DNA from 2 places in the Gordonia sp. DT218 genome. Region 2 is predicted to be linked to the other one. Evidence: riboswitches for the same ligand, from Rfam matches in the RefSeq annotation. Region 2 holds a riboswitch; the other holds the start of a gene.
The links. A riboswitch is a leader RNA that binds a small molecule or an ion and turns the genes downstream of it on or off. The one in region 2 is predicted to bind S-adenosylmethionine.
Positions count from the first base shown of each region.

Region 1: it holds a riboswitch for S-adenosylmethionine, as region 2 does, so the genes downstream of both, ACPXCG_RS00835 (bifunctional o-acetylhomoserine/o-acetylserine sulfhydrylase) here and ACPXCG_RS13435 (aminotransferase class V-fold PLP-dependent enzyme) in region 2, are expected to answer to the same signal.

Region 1 is NZ_JBNCNS010000001.1:180,386-185,210, reverse strand. Features, by position in the region: gene metX (homoserine O-acetyltransferase MetX) at 1-422, opposite strand, end outside; gene ACPXCG_RS00835 (bifunctional o-acetylhomoserine/o-acetylserine sulfhydrylase) at 477-1,802, opposite strand; SAM riboswitch class IV at 1,865-1,986, opposite strand; gene ACPXCG_RS00830 (PE-PPE domain-containing protein) at 2,230-4,086, shown strand; gene ACPXCG_RS00825 (NADP-dependent isocitrate dehydrogenase) at 4,429-4,825, shown strand, end outside.
Region 2 is NZ_JBNCNS010000003.1:409,563-414,387, forward strand. Features, by position in the region: gene ACPXCG_RS13425 (ERCC4 domain-containing protein) at 1-187, opposite strand, end outside; gene ACPXCG_RS13430 (isochorismate synthase) at 177-1,286, opposite strand; SAM riboswitch class IV at 1,378-1,491, shown strand; gene ACPXCG_RS13435 (aminotransferase class V-fold PLP-dependent enzyme) at 1,510-2,862, shown strand; gene ACPXCG_RS13440 (hypothetical protein) at 2,862-3,320, shown strand; gene ACPXCG_RS13445 (hypothetical protein) at 3,516-4,730, shown strand.

The DNA.
Region 1 (4,825 bases), on a different contig from region 2:
TCCAGCACGGTGATCTGCGGAAAGCGTGAACCCCACGGCCGCCCATCGGGATCCGGCGACGCGGGTCCGGTGGAACCCCGACAGCCACCGAGCACGTTGGCGGAGATGACACACCATTCGTCGGTATCGATCGCGCATCCGGGGCCGACGAGTCCGTCCCACCAGCCCGGCGACGGATGCTCTGCATTCGACGGCCCGGTCACATGCGAGTCGCCGGTGAGGGCATGCAGCGTGAGGATGACGTTGTCGCGGGTCGGCGACAACGTTCCCCAGCGCTGGAACGCCAGGGTGACGTTGTCGATCTGCCCGCCGTTGTCGAGCGAGACCGAGCCGATCCGGACGCTGGACATCGCCCCGTCCGGCAACTGCTCCCAGTCCGGCCGGTCAGCTGACTCGGTCTTCGGTTCGATACTCACCGACACGATTCACTCACTCTGCGCTGCACCTCGGTTCCCCTGTCTCCGTTGATCTCCGGTTTATCGTGCGGCCGCCGCGAATCCCTGCTCGAGGTCGGCGATGATGTCGTCGATGCCCTCGATCCCGACGGCCAGGCGCACCAAACCGGGGGTGACGCCCGCGGCGGCCTGTTCCTCGGGCGTCAGCTGGCTGTGCGTGGTCGATGCGGGGTGGATCACCAGCGACCGTACGTCACCGATGTTCGCGACATGACTGTGCAGTCCGAGGGCATCCACAAAGCTCTTCCCCGCGTCGACCCCTCCGGTGATCTCGAACGAGACGATCGCGCCCTGCCCCTTGGGGAGGATCTGCTGTCCGCGCTCGTACCACGCCGACGACGAGAGTCCCGCGTACGCAACGGATTCCACCTGTGCATGCTGCTCGAGGAACTCGGCGACACGTTGGGCGTTGGACACGTGGCGCTCGACGCGCAGACTCAGCGTCTCGAGTCCCTGTGCCAGTAAGAAGGCGTTGAACGGGGAGATCGCCGCACCCGTGTCGCGGAGCCACTGCACGCGCGCCTTCAATGCGTAGGCGGGCGCGCCGAGATCTGCGAAGACCGCGCCGTGATAGCTCGCGTCCGGGGTGGTGAAACCCGGGAAGAGATCCTTGCCGTCGCGCTGGGCACGCCAGTCGAAGGCCCCGCCGTCGACGATCACGCCGCCGATCGCGGTGCCGTGGCCGCCGATGTATTTGGTGGCCGAGTGCACGACGATGTCGGCGCCGTGTGCCAGCGGATTGAGCAGGTACGGCGTGGCGACGGTGTTGTCGACGATCAGTGGCAGCTGATGACGGTGAGCGACCTCGGCGATGCCCTCGATGTCGAGGATCTCGTTGTTGGGGTTGGAGATCGTCTCGCCGAACACGGCTCGCGTGTTGTCCTTGATCGCGGCCTGCCATGAATCGAGATCCTCCGGGTCGTCGACGAAGGACACCTCGATACCGAGTTTCGGCAGCGTGTAGTGGAAGAGGTTATAGGTACCGCCGTACAGACGCGGGCTGGACACGACGTGTCCGCCGTTCTCGACGATGTTGAGGATCGCGTACGTCTCGGCTGCCTGTCCGGAGGCCACCAGCAGGGCGGCGACACCCCCTTCGAGTGCGGCGATGCGCTGCTCGACGGCGTCCTGCGTCGGGTTCATGATCCGGGTGTAGATGTTGCCAGGTTCGGCCAGTCCGAAGAGGTTCGCGGCGTGCTGCGTGTCGTTGAAGACGTACGAAGTGGTCTGGTACAGCGGTAGCGCTCGAGCGTTGGTGGTCGGATCCGCGGTCTGACCCGCGTGGATCTGTTTGGTCTCGAAGCTCCAGGTGTCGACTGGATTGGTCTCTTCGGGGGCGTCGGACATGACTGTGTCATCGCTTTCTACGGTCGGCAGGGTGCAACGACCCTGGTGGGGTCCGACCTTCGGACCCGCGCTTGCCGGGGAGCTCGAACTCGAGTTCCTCAACCCGGTCATCACCCGGAGCACCCCACCGCGGATGGAGGGTTGCCGATCAGCAAGCCGGGGCTTTGCGCTGATGCTCATGACCTGGCGTCAAGGATATAACACGGCGCCGGCGACGTGAGAACCCTCCTGATCGCGGTGATCCGATCTGATGACACCTGTCCTCTGAATGGATGAAATTCCCGTCTTGCGTTGGCAAAACATCAGTTAGAAATCGTTAGCATCACTAATGGGGATTCGTGTTTTGAGATCGTACATTTACCCTGTGGCCAGCCCTGGGGACGCGTATCCGGTCCGGTGTGCGCCAGGTTGGACGAAGGCCGAACGTATGACAACCCGCTTCCCGATCTCGCGTCGGGCCTCCGTCGTACTCATCGCCGCGTGCTCGAGCCTGGCTGTCGTCGCGGCGTTCTGCGTGCCCGGGGCCATCGGAACGGCCGCTGCCGCCGAATGTGGCGGGGGTGCGGTCGTCGTCGTCGGGGGGACGAACGATCCCGAGGGCGCGGCGTTGGTCGGGATCAAGCAGCGATACAGCGGGACGGGGCTGGACAACACGCTGGGGACCGGTGACGACACCGACTACGCCGCCGAGCCGTACCGGGTCATCTACGCCGACTATCCGACGACGCTCTGGCCGCTCGGTGCCGCAGGCTACGACGACAGCGTGGCGCAGGGGGAGGCAGCGACGACGAAGGCGATCGCCACCTACCAGAGTGAATGCCCCGGCAGTCCGGTCGTGGTTGCGGGCTACTCGCAGGGCGCCCGGGTGGCGGGTGACGTGTTGTCGGACATCGGCAACGACCGGGTCGGCAAGGTGGACATCCACAACACCCCCGACGATCCTGACGACGACGTCGAGATCCGGAAGTACCAGGTCGACGGCAACGGCGACTTCGTCCTCGATGAGAACGGCGACAAGATCCCGGTCATCTCCGGCGAGCTCTACTCCGATCCGCGTCGTGACGGGACCCTCGGGGGCGAGGGCATCGAGTTGGCGTTGATCGGTGTGATTCCCGGGCTCACCATGACCGGCCCCCGCGACGGCGGTTTCGGGACCATCCCGGTGACCACGGTGTGCGCGGCCGGTGATCCCATCTGTGACCTTCCCGATCCGTTACACGATCCGATCGGCGCGATCGACGGACTGGTCGGCTACTTCACCAAGCACAATTACTACCCATATCGCATGTATCTGAATCCGGCCGAGTGGCCGACCACCGAATGTGCCGCCGGTTCGACCACCACCTGCATGGTCCCCCAGGATTCCGCGATCGTCGGCGTCATCCGCCAGGGTGCCGAGGCAATCGGGGTCGACGGCAATGTGATCCCCGACTTCCTCGCCGGCCACTGGACCATCGATGTGCCGAACGGCGCATCGTTGGCGAACCTGCAGCCCCTGGTCCGGCTGGTCCAGGACCAGCTGCCCCAACTGCCCAACCTCGGCTACGGCGCCTACCTCCCGGACCTCTTCGTGTTCGAGGACATCCTCGACGGCATCGTCCATGCAGCGCCGGACGAGGTCGAGGCAGGCGTTGCCGCACTCGCCGCGAGCGCGAAGAGCATCATCCTGGCTCCGGTGAACTATGTGCGATTCCTGGCCGCGCAGTTCCCCGGCCCCCAGGCGACGGCGACCGAGAGTGCCGCGAGCGTGCTCACGACCGTTGCGACGGATGAATCGTCCGCCGAGCAGCGGACCGCCGTTCTGCGAGCGCTCACCGCCGTCGACGAACCGCAGGCTGTCGACAGTGGCGCGCCGGCAACCGGTTCCGCTGGTTCGGGTGCCTCGTCTTCCGCTACGTCGGAGGGCAGCTCGGCGGCGGATTCCACGGCCGGTAGTGCCTATGATGCGCCGAAGTACAGCTCCACCCCGCCGGCGGTCTCCGAGGCGAGTCCGGCCGTGACGGATTCTGGAGCCGGCGCCGGCGCCGGCACCACGGAAACCGGCAGCGCAGATACGGGCAGCGCAGATACGGGCACCGCAGATGCCGGACCCGGCAGTACCGGGTCCGCCGACGTCGGGTCCGTTCCGGCGGCAGAGAGCGCGGCGGGCAGCGGCGGCACGACGCCCGGCGACAGCGACACCGGTGACGACCGTGGGACCGGTCCGGCAGTCACTTCGGGCATCGGCGGCGGCACCGCCAAGAGTTCCGCATCGAGCACCGACGGTGGCGACGACGGGGAGTAGCCCGGCCACTCGACGGCTCCGACGGAAAGCGCTCCGAAAGGCGCGTTCGCACGGCCGGCATCGACCTGTCGTCGACGAGAACCGTGCGGAGGGCGCCTATCCGGGGCGCTCTTGCGGGCCTCTAGAGGGTGCGCCCGTGGCCCATGCGGACGGTTCACGGTCTGACCGCCGGTGAGCCTTCCATTCCCGATCAGCGGTATGCTCGGCTATAGCAGTACGCGCGTTCTGTTTTAGCGCTGATCGCGCGGGCGGATCACCTGCCGTACCAGATTTGGAATGCGTGCAGCCCTGCCACAAGCACAGGGGCTGTGCGTCGTCGTGTCGAGGAGGGCGCAAAGCCGTATGGGCAAGATCAAGGTCGAAGGAACGGTCGCGGAACTCGACGGCGACGAGATGACCCGCATCATCTGGCAGTTCATCAAAGAGAAGCTGATCCACCCGTACCTCGACATCGACCTCGACTACTACGACCTCGGCATCGAGTACCGCGACCAGACCGACGACCAGGTGACCGTCGACGCGGCACATGCCATCCAGAAACACGGAGTGGGCGTCAAGTGCGCCACCATCACGCCCGACGAGGCGCGGGTGGCGGAGTTCGGGCTGAAGAAGATGTGGCGGTCGCCGAACGGCACGATCCGTAACGTCTTGGGCGGCACGATCTTCCGGTCGCCGATCATCATCTCCAATGTTCCCCGGCTGGTTCCCGGCTGGACGAAGCCGGTGGTCATCGGCCGCC
Region 2 (4,825 bases):
GGAGTTGTTCGATGATTTCCGGATTCGACGGCCAGACCTCGGCCCGGTGACAGTAGATCTTGGTGGTGCGTGGCCACGTGTCGCGGACCTTCAGGATTATCCCATTGGCTCCCAATGGAATCCGGACGAGATAGGGAAGCGACGATCCCTCCTCGGGGTTGCGGGCGATCAGGAAGTCATCGGGCATCGTCGATCCCCAGTGCAGCGATCACGGTGCGTAGCTTGGCCGTCGTCTCGTCCAGCTCGGCCTGAGGGTCGGACTGCGCCACGATGCCGCCTCCCGCCCACGTGCGCAGGGTGTGCCGATCGTCGGCCACCTGAACGCACCGGATGGTCACCATCCATTCGCCGTCGCCGTCGCCGTCGCACCAGCCGACCGCACCGCCATACAGGCCTCGCGGCTCCTCGACATCCCGGATGAACTGTGCGGCAACATCACTGGGTGTACCGCAGACGGCCGGCGTAGGGCTGAGGAGCAACGCGAGGTCCAGCGCGGTCACCGAGTCATCGCGTAGCGTCGCCCGGATGGGCGTGGCGAGATGCCAGATCTCACCGGTGGCGCGGATCTCAGGCGTCGGCGGGGCTTTCAGGTCCGCGCAGAGTGGGCCGAGGCGGTCGCGCAGATAGTCGACGACGAACGCATGCTCGGCGAGGTCTTTGCCCGATGACGCCAGCGTGGCTGCGGCGGCGCGGTCGGTCTCGGGGTCCGATGACCGTGGTGCGGACCCGGCGTAGGGCTGGGCGGTGACCACGCGACCGTGCTTGCGCAGCAACACCTCCGGGCTGGCTCCGAGTAACCACGAGCTGTCGCCGGTTGCCGCGCTGACGTCGACGGCGAAGGCGTTGTGCTCGGTGTTGCCGTGCGCGAGTGCGCCGATGAGGTGGTCGACGTCGACGACCGGTGTGACGGAGAGGTCGACCGCCCGCGCCAGCACCACCTTGTCGACCGTGCCGTCGGCGATGGTTTTGATCGCGTGGGTGACCCGGTCGCGGTGGACCGCGTGGTCCGGGTGGAGGGTCCTCGAGGTCACGTCGTGGTGGCGGGGCGGGGTGCCGGCGAACGGCGCCGGATCGTGGGTGAGTGCGACCGGCGCGACGAGCGCTGCGCGATCGTCCTGGTCGAAGGGGATCGCCCCGGTGATCGCATCGACCGCTCCGGCCCGGACGGCGTGCGCGGCCGCCGCGGCCTCGGTGAACCGACGCCGCTGCCCGTGACCGCGGACCGTGCCGTGTGGGCGTGACAGTACGAACATCACGGGGGAGACGCTGTCGTCGGGAAACGCCATGCACTCACGCTACCGGCGCAGCATCGCGGGAGTTTCGCGCAGGCTGAGTGAAAATTGACACGTCGAGGCGCCATCGGTGAATCTTGACGTGGGTCATGAGTGCCAGTGACAAGCCCCGGCTCGCTGGTCGGCAACCCTCCTCCGCGGTGGGGTGCTCCGGGTGACGACCCGGCCGTGTTCGAAGTGATCACGGCAAGTGCGGATTCCTCAGGAGCTATTTGTCATGACTGCTGTCCTTTCGGTGCCCTTCAACACCCCGGTGCCCTTCAACACCCCAGTGCCCTTCAACACCCCTGCTCCCCATACCCCGGTCGTCGACACCGAGACGATCCCGCCGTTGGCGCAGGTCGTCGGTGCCGACGAGTGCGTGCCGTGCTCGACCGGTGAGACGGTGCGATACGCCAACCTCGACTACGCGGCCAGCGCGCCGGCACTGGCCGCGGTGGCGCAGACCGTCACCAGCTCGTTGTCGCAGTACGCCAGCGTCCACCGAGGTGCCGGCCACCTGTCCCAGGTCACCACGGCCCGCTACGAGCAGGCCCGCGAGGTGATCCGGGGATTCGTCCGGGCACGCGCCGACGACGCCGTGGTCTTCACCCGCGGCACCACCGACGCCATCAACCTCGCAGCCCATGCGACCCGCGGTGACGTGGTGGTGCTCGACATCGAACATCACGCCAACCTGCTGCCGTGGTGCGCGCCCGATCGCGACGGGTCGTCGCGGGTGCGGGTGGTCCGTGCGTGCGCGACCATCGACGACACCCTCGCGGCGCTGGAGGCCGAACTCGCCGCGGCGCCGGCCGCGTTGCTCGCCGTCACCGCGGCGTCGAATGTCACCGGTGAGGTGCTGCCGATCGGTCGACTGGCATCGATCGCCCACCGCAACGGCGCGCGCATCCTCATCGACGCCGCCCAGCTCGTCGCCCATCGTCGCGTGTCGATGGTCGGTCACGGCATCGACTACCTGGTCTTCTCCGGGCACAAGCTCTACGCGCCGTTCGGGGCGGGCGTGCTGATCGGACGCCCGGACTGGCTCGACGCCGCCGAGCCCTACCTGGCCGGCGGCGGCGCCTCGGCGAGCGTCTCGGTCGGCGCCACCGGCGGTGACATCGGCGGTGACACCGCGATCGAGTGGCATGCCGGCCCGGCCCGTCACGAGGCGGGTTCGCCCAATGTGCTCGGCGCCGTGTCCATCGCGGCCGCATGCGACGCGCTCGACGCCATCGGATTCGAGCACATCGGGTTGCACGAAGAACTACTGCGCGCACGCCTCGACGACGGGCTGGCGACGATCGACGGTGTCACAGAGCTGCGGATCTTCGAGGACTCGACCGACCGGGTCGGTATCGCGGGCTTCGACGTCGACGGCTGCACGCCGCGGGCGGCGGCCGTCTTCCTCAGCGAGAGTGCGGGAATCGGCGTCCGCGACGGGAAGTTCTGCGCGCACCCGCTGTTGAACCGTCTGGGGTATCCGGACGGCGCGGTGCGGGCGAGCTTCGGACTCGGGACCGGCTCCGGCGACATCGACCGCCTCGTCGGCGCGCTGGCGAGACTGACCACGAGAGCGAGGACATGATGAGCATCGAATACGCACGCCCGTCGTCGACGATCAGCATCGGCCGCCCTCGATTACAGGTCGCCCTGGCAGGGGACACCTCGGCGACGGCGTTCCCGATCGTCGTGCGGCGGCCGACCCTGCGCGATGCGCAGCGGGCGCGATCGCTGCTACTGGCCGGCGTCAATGATCAGGCGAACTTTGTCGTCGCGCTCGAAGTGGAGGCGGCCATCGCCCCGCATCCGGCATCGGCGCGCGCATCCGCCGATCTCGACGACCGCCCGGCGGTTGCGAACGAACCCGAGACGATCCGGTACGTCGGGACGCCACACGGGCTGGTCTCGCTGATCCGCGACATCTATGTGGCCGAGATCGCCGACGCGGTCATCATCGTGCCGCTCGACGGTTCGGCCACCACGGCCCGGGTCCGTGAACAGGTGCTTCCCCTCCTGGACCCCGGACGGGGACGCGTCGCCTGACGCGTCGACATCGATGGCCCGGGGTGAGACCGGTGGTGTGTTTCGTCTCACCCCGGGCTGTGTTGACACTGCTTCTCACTGGTCAGTACGGTTCTGCCGTCTCGGTCACCGGGATGACCGGCGAGGGGGGAACGCATGTATCGGGGGAGTGTTGTGTCGCGGTTCGGCCGCCTGGCGGTGGCCGTCGTCGCGGTGATGGGTGCGCTGATCGGCGGTGTCTCGCTGGCGGCGCCGGCGCAGGCCAGTACCGTCACGCGCTACCTCGACCTACCGCTGACGAATCGGTTCGCCGACCAGCACGGCGGCGGGGTGAATCGCGCGCTTCCCACCGATCTCCACCAGCTCGCCCGGCTGGTGCGCGAGGCCCGCGCGAGCGGTATCGCGCCGAAACGCTATGCGGCACTGCTGTTTCAATACCGTCTCGTGCAGGCGACCACCGACGCCGGAATCGACCTCGCCGATTGGGATCCCGCCAAGGGATTCCACGCGACGCGGGCGACCATGATCAAGAGCTACCGCTACTACGAGAACTTCCAGATCGCTCACCGCAACCTGCAATGGGCGGGTATGGCCGGCATGGTCGGTGCCGACTTCGGGGGTGGCACTGCCGATGTGGTCCTCGCCGGCGACATCTACGGCATCCGTGGACTGCAGCCGCTGGCCGCCCAGATCATCGAGAAGGCCACCCAGGTCGTCGGCCCGGGCATCATCGGCCGGTTCCCGAAAGGGTTGCAGAACCTCGCGTATCACGCCGATGAGATCACCCCGGCCGATCTGGCCTGGTTCTCGAAGCAGATCCTGGTGATGCAGAAGGCGATCTTCTCCGACCTCATGCCGATGCACGTCGCCTTTGTCAAGGACGGTCTCGGCGGGATCGACGAGTTCCGTCGCGCGGGCATCATCGATGACGGCGTCGCCGCGGCCTGGCACGACATCGCGTCGAACGATCCGGCCCGGGTCTCCGAGGGCAACGGGACGTTGCTGCGCCGCGAGCAGTACGACGTGGTCGGCCGGCAGTTCGACAATGTGCGTAATTACCGCAAGTCGGCCGGTGTCGGCTCGGCGCTGACCTATGCCATGACGCTCGCCGGCTCACCGTCGGTGGCGGGAGTTCCGGCGTTGCGCGACTTCATCTCCTACACCTACGCGGGCCGGATGGCCGACGGGCGGACCGTGAAGATCGCCACCCCGATCCCGGATTGGGACTGGTCGGTATTCGACCTGCGCTGGAGGTATGTGACCACCGAACTCCTCCCGCGCTATCAGGACATGGTCAACGACCACTACGGCCGACTCGTGGCACAGATGAAAGTCCCGTACGAGACCCAGTTCGAATCACATCGTCCGATCTTCAACCTGCACAAGATCCTCGGTGACGCCGTCGAGCACACCAAGGTCACGGTTTCCTGACCCGTTCCCCGCCGACGGCAACCGGAATCCCGCCGACGGCAACCGGAATCCCGCCGACGGCAACCGAAATCCGGCCGACGGCAACCGAAACCCAG